Regions from separate parts of the Peribacillus sp. NPDC056705 genome, predicted to be linked through region 2. Evidence: riboswitches for the same ligand, from Rfam matches in the RefSeq annotation. Region 2 holds a riboswitch; the other holds the start of a gene.
What was found. A riboswitch is a leader RNA that binds a small molecule or an ion and turns the genes downstream of it on or off. The one in region 2 is predicted to bind S-adenosylmethionine.
Positions count from the first base shown of each region.

Region 1: linked by a shared signal. The riboswitch ahead of ACFRAK_RS24860 (5-methyltetrahydropteroyltriglutamate--homocysteine S-methyltransferase) and the one ahead of ACFRAK_RS24545 (Na+/H+ antiporter NhaC family protein) in region 2 are both predicted to bind S-adenosylmethionine.

Region 1 covers NZ_JBHTYI010000039.1:21,975-25,396, reverse strand. The annotation lists gene ACFRAK_RS24865 (hypothetical protein) at 147-674, shown strand; gene ACFRAK_RS24860 (5-methyltetrahydropteroyltriglutamate--homocysteine S-methyltransferase) at 820-1,923, opposite strand; SAM riboswitch class I at 2,195-2,296, opposite strand; gene ACFRAK_RS24855 (hypothetical protein) at 2,463-2,891, shown strand; gene ACFRAK_RS24850 (glycerol-3-phosphate responsive antiterminator) at 3,055-3,422, shown strand, end outside.
Region 2 covers NZ_JBHTYI010000037.1:34,421-37,842, reverse strand. The annotation lists gene ACFRAK_RS24550 (chromate transporter) at 1-209, shown strand, start outside; gene ACFRAK_RS24545 (Na+/H+ antiporter NhaC family protein) at 426-1,742, opposite strand; SAM riboswitch class I at 1,935-2,042, opposite strand; gene ACFRAK_RS24540 (SOS response-associated peptidase) at 2,312-2,983, opposite strand; gene ACFRAK_RS24535 (hypothetical protein) at 3,044-3,199, opposite strand.

The DNA.
Region 1 (3,422 bases), on a different contig from region 2:
AACCCGGATTAAGCAGAAGGAGAACAATAGACTTGTGGTAAGCGATATATCGCTACTGTGAAAATTTACTAGTTATAACGAATGTGGGCAGGGTATCAGAGTAGCATCTAGTAGGAAATTGCTCAGGTAAGGAGGGTTGCATAAACATGTTTGGTCTCTCTGATATCATCAAATTTCTATTTTCCTTTTTTTTGATCATGCCGATCGTTACGCTGATACATTTGAGCGGGCATATTTTTTTTGTCACGATCTTTGGGGGATCAGAAAAGAAAATCTTGATCGGTTGTGGCAATAAGCTTTTCGCCTTTCGGAACATAGAGGTGAGGAAATATTATTTTTGGAATGGGACTTGCGAGTTCAAGGGATTGAAACATGATAATCGATTGACGAATACGCTGATCTATTTAGGAGGGGCTATCTTTAATTTAGTCAGCATGCTGATCATCTATAGCTTAGTGTATCAGGATATCCTGGACAGCTCGGTGGTCTGGTATCAATTCATCTATTTTTCTTTCTATGTTATGTTCTTCTCGTTGTTTCCGATGTATTTCTCGGACGGGTCGCCTAGTGATGGGAAGGCTGCGGAATTGGCCTTGAGGAACAAGCTGGAAGATAGGGTGACGGATGATATATTTGTGAAGAAAATGGATGATGATGATGATAGCTGCAAGTAAAAAAGGGAGGTGCTGGTGGCCGTTCTTTTTTTGTTCTCGGATTTTTGGAAGAATGTCTTTTACGTTTTTTATTATAAACCTAATCGGCACGCTTATATTGATGCCGATTAGATTGTTCGAATGGAGTAAAGTCTCCGCTAAAAAATCATTCCCATACTTCTTTTGCTACATCAACGACGAATTTCAGCTTTTCCCATTGCTGTTCTTCGGTCAGCTTGTTGCCGTGATGGGTGGAGGCGAAGCCGCATTGCGGGCTTAAGCATAATTGTTCGAGAGGAACGAAGTGCGAGGCCTCTTTAATGCGTGCCTTAACAGCTTCCTTGTCTTCAATTTCCCCATTTTTTGAAGTGACGACACCCAGTACGACCTGTGCACCGCCATTTGGAATGTATTCCAATGGTTTGAAATCCCCTGAGCGTTGATCATCATATTCCAAGAAAAATCCATCCACCTTTTCTTTAGCCAATAAAGTTGGGGCGATACGGGCATAGCTTCCTTCAAATGCCCAAGTCGACTGGTAGTTCCCACGGCATAGGTGTGTTGTGACGACAAGGTCTTCTGGTTTGCCTTCCAATGCGCCATTAATTACGCGAAGTGCAAGATCGATTAACTGTTCCCTCGTATATTTTCCATCTTTGAACTGGAAATCCGGAGCTGAAAGTCTGGCAATATATACATCATCCAATTGAAGATAACGCACACCAGCTTCATAAAAGGCCTTCAAAGCATGCTGATATGCTTTGATGATATCATTTGCATAGTCTTCAATATCAGGGTAGATGTCTTCATTATGAATGCCTACAGCAAATAATTGATTCGGACTGGGAATGGTTTGCTTGGCAACGGCGCGTCCGTTCACGATTTTGTTCAATTCAATGAAGTCACGAATGAAAGGATGGTCAGGATTGAATGAAACCTTCCCGGTATTGCGAACGTTATATCTCTCTGTTTCCACACCATCGAACGTGAGCCCTTTTTCAGTCACATATCCCTCGATTCCATTTAAATGTTCGAGGAAGTCAAAGTGCCACCATGTACGTCTGAACTCACCGTCCGTCACGGCTTCCAATCCAACTTCAATTTGTTTTTCGACAATCCGATTGATTTCTTCGGTTTCAACTTCACGAAGCAGCTCTGCTGAAATGGTACCTTCCTTAAATTGCTTTCTGGCAACATGTAAACGTTCTGGTCTTAATAAACTTCCGACGTGATCGGCCCTGAATGGTGCTTTCGTTAATGTGATGGACATGTTGCATTCCTTCTTTCCTTTTAAAAATAAGGCTGTTTTCGCATACTTTGTTGCTATTTACCAAGTAGTGAGGTGTGGTTGATTTCCCCTCCAGATGCCCGCTTTCCGCGGGTCTCACCTGTCCCGCTGCTCCCGCAGGAGTCTCGCACTTCCGCTCCGATCAACCTTAAATCGTTTCATTTTAAAAACAACAATCTTTACGAAAAGAGCCAAAAATAAAAAACCTCTTCTTAAAAATAAGAAGAGGTGTTGGCAACCAAGCTATACACTCTTCTTATCTTCAAGTTTTTACACTTCTGGAATTAGCACAGTACATGATCAGTCTGTTGCTGAGGCATCAAAGGGCCAGTCCCTCCACCTCTCTGGATAAGAGTTGTCTATTAAATTAATTATGACTATACAGGTAGTTTTTATAAAGGTCAAGGGTTGAAGGTGGAAGATTTTGAATATACCGATTATTGATATGTGTTACTACATCAGGGAACCCGGCATATGCTATAACCGAAGATTCATATGAGCGGCAGGGGGGGAATGCAAGGATGAGTACATTCAGTCCATTCAAAAATGGCATAACGATAACTTTAACTGAAGCCATGATAGAGAAAATCATAAGAAGGAAATCAGATGGTCAGGATATTAAAGTCGAGATTACGCCAAAACATATCGTGCTTTCCGGAACGACGGAAGTGAAAAAAATGATGTTTAAGAAAAACGTAGCTTTCCGGATTACATTAAAACCGGTTTCTGTGGAAAAAAGAACGATTTTATTTGAATTAGTGGAAATGGAACCAATTGACAGGAAATTCATCAACCAAAGGATATTTAACAGACCGCCATTTTTTGAATTTGAAAAAAGAACGATCAAAATGAATGTTAATGCCTGGAACATCGTGAGAAAAATTCCCGTTGGCACAATTAAATCGTATGAACTCGTCCAAGGTGCATTGAAAATGAAACTTACTTTATGATCGAGTTTACATACATCCTTAGCCGAAAACTATAAAGGGAGTGCCAGGTATGATAGTGTTATGGTGATATGGGTCATAAAAAATGTGTTTGATAAATCAAGCTCTTTAAAATATACTAAATGACTTGAAGTTTTGAGTTTTTCTGGGAATGAGGAGGATAATGATGGATCAGAAGATTTTGCCTGCTTCAGCAAGCATGAAGGATTTCGAAAGATTTTTAGAGAGTTCCTATGAAATAGGTGTGTTTCTTGATTTGCATATATCACAATTGAAAAACGTAAGTATGATGGCAAAGCAGCATAATAAGAAAATGATATACCATGTCGATTTGATCCATGGCATAAGAAGTGATGAGTACGCGACAGAATTCATTTGTCAGGAATATAATCCATATGGGCTGATTTCGACTAAATCAAACGTTATATTGAAGGCGAAGCAAAAGGGGGTCATTGCCATCCAGCGAATCTTTTTAATAGATTCACATGCGCTTGAGAAAAGTTATAAGCTGGTGCAGAAAACCAAGCCGGATTA
Region 2 (3,422 bases):
GATTAAGACCCATTGTCACCAGTTTAATCCTCTTTGCAGCAATCAGTTTAGCACTTTCCAATCATATGATAGCCCCAAACTTTTCATGGCATACGATAAGCTTATTACTCGTTTTTGGATTATCGTTATTTGCCCTAATGAAATTACGCTGGCACCCAGCTTATGTAATTATACTTTCTGGTTTAGTTGGTGTTGTCCTCTATTCATGACAAATGCCGCACGCAAAACGATTAATAATATGAACCGGAATGAAGCAGTTATTTTGGTTATGAAATAAGTTGTTTACCATAAATTAAAGAAATCCCTAGCAGATGAATTGATTACTTTATGAACACTTATACTGACATAAGTGGGAAGATTTCACCCATACAGAAAACACCCTGTATCCAATGATTCAGGGTGTTTTTTTCATTATTATCCTCTTTTTAATAAGTCCGTTTCTTCGATTCATCATTTCCCGACTGAAACCGTGGATAACCAATCAAGATGGCAACGACTCCACAAAGTCCAATTAGTATTGGGTAATATGAATACGGCAAGATGCTTATGGGAGAGATCTTTGCTACCCCTGCTGCAACAAGCAGCTGTGCCCCATATGGAATCACCCCTTGGATACAACAGGCAAAAACGTCAAGGATGCTCGCCGATTTACGCGGATCAATCCCATACTTTTCAGCGATGTTTTTGGCAAGTGGCCCGGCAATGATAATCGAAATCGTGTTATTTGCCGTTGAAAGGTTCGTCAAACCAACAAGCCCGGCAATGCTGAATTCCGCCCCTTTTTTTGATTTGCTATTTCGTGTCACGAGGTGGAGTAGATAATCGATGCCACCATTATGTTTGATTACAGCAACCATACCTGCAATTAAAATGGCAAGGAAGGAGATTTCATACATTCCCGCCATTCCCTCACCAACTTTTTGAATGACACCCAACGGTTGATAACTTCCATCCGCCAAGCCGATAATTCCGGCAAGGACGATTCCGATGGATAGGACCAGGAACACATTGACTCCTGCCAATGCAGTGATCAATACGCAAAGGTATGGAAGAATCTTCACCCAATTATAAGAATTTTGGGTGATGTCGGCTTGTTCACCCATCGTTAATATTCCTAGGATAGCACATGTGATGATGGCCGCAGGTAAAACGATGAAAAAATTCACCTTAAACTTATCCTTCATTTTCGTTCCCTGTGTTCGAACTGCAGCGATTGTCGTATCTGAAATGAAGGATAGGTTATCCCCAAACATCGCACCACCAATAACGGCCGCCATTGAGAGGGCAAGCGAAATATCGGTTTGCTCGCTAATTCCCACCCCGATAGGTGCTAGGGCTACAATCGTTCCCATGCTCGTTCCCATAGATAGGGAAATAAAACAAGCGATAATGAATATCCCTACCATTAAAAGATTTTGCGGAAAAACCGCTAAGGCAAGATTCACGGTTGATTCAACTGCCCCCATACCATTCGCAACTTCGGAAAAAGCGCCGGCTAAAAGGAAAATGATTACCATTAACATAATATTAGCGTCACCGGCACCTTTACAGAAAATATCAACCTTTTGATTGAAACTTTCTTTCCGATTCATTGCCAATGCAGCTGCTGATGCAATAGAAATGGCTACAATCACCGGAAATGAATAAAAATCTTTAGTGACGATTCCGGACCCTATAAATAAAATTAAAAATACGACAAATGGAATCAATGCCCATGGATTCCCTTTATTGTTTGCACTCATGATGTACACCTCTTTTTATTTTTCCCATGACATGTGTCATAGCCTTTATTCTTTTAACAGTTTTCGCAAATAACGCCAATTTGAGCTTGATTATCCAGTGATGGAGCTATAGCAAAAAAAAACAGCTGTCAGCATAAAAAAGACCCCTTCTATTAAAACAAGAAGAGGTCTTTTAATTTATAAAAAACACCCTCCTTATCTTTCAGGCGAAAATCAGCCTGCTGGATTTGGCACAGCACTCCCATTAAGTCCGCTGCCGAGACATCTTCGGGCCAGTCCCTCCGTCTCTCTTGATAAGAAGATCAAAATTATATAATTTATCAACTATTACGATACCTGTCAGAAAAGTACCAAACTGGAAACTTGCTGTAACCATCTGTGTTTGTTAAAGCGACATCGAAGTCGTTTTGAAAAGCAAATATAAGAGTACAGCATTTTGTCTATTTTCGCAAGGTTTAGTTTTATAGTATTCACATGCACTTCTTACTGTTTGCAGTTAATCAGTACAATGAGTCTTCCACTGATATTTATCCGGGCGGAATTAATATAAAAAGAGGTCTAATGACCTCTCAGCAAATTTGTTGTATTAGATTAGGTGAATTTTTTTTAGTCGAGTTCACATCAGTCGATACCTCAAAAGCTTCCATTTGTTCTGAGTCGAATGACTTTAAATACTGCTGCAGATATGCAGGATCATTAATGGATGGATTCAACCAATCTTTTTCATCTTCTGGTTTAAGGATTACAGGCATACGATCATGAATGCTGGTCATCAGCTCATTAGGAACGGTTGTTATAACGGAGCACGTGTAAATGCTGAGGCCTTCGGGAGATTTCCAGGATTCCCATATACCGGCCATTCCAAATGGAGCATGATTCTTCATTTTTATTCGCATCGGTATTTTTCTTTCTGGTGTCTTTTTCCATTCGTAAAATGAGTCAGCGATTATCAAGCATCTCTTCTTCTTATACGCATTCTTGAAGCTTGCTTTCTCTGCAATGGTTTCCGCTCTGGCATTGATCATTTTATAGCCAACTTTTTCGTCTTTTGCCCAGAATGGAATGAGTCCCCACCGAAGATATCCAAGTCGGTTCATTGCCCCGTCATTAATGACGGATAACACGGATTGGGAGGGAGCAATATTGTAGCTGAATTGGTATTCCTCATCAAATGATCCTTGTATATCAAACCGATCTTTTATTTCTTCAATGTCAGTGAAAAGGGTGAAACGTCCACACATAATATCGCCTACCGTATTAAGATTTATTACAGTGTAACAAATGGAACAAGCAGGCACAAATCAGTGTTCTAAAATCCTGATGTCGGTAAATGGCTGATTAAATAATTCGCTGGAAATCAAAAGGGTGCCAAGGACTTCTCTTTCATCTTCAGCTTTAATGATTTCCGACAAAATCAAGGTACTGCCATTCCTTACCGTTACTTTATATTCATTCATGGAATCCCCCCTCAATAGGCTAGATGGTTGTTATTATAAACTAAAAATCCACAAGTATCAGTATTGAACTCTGGCAGAGTCATGGTTAATCTTCTAATGAAGAGGCAGCATGGAGGTTCCTTTACACCTTAAAGGGTTAGTCGAACAAAGCCCGGGAGCATGAATCCTTGAATTGGCGGCGTAAAAAAGACTGCCCATGAATGAATCATGGACAGTCAGGCGC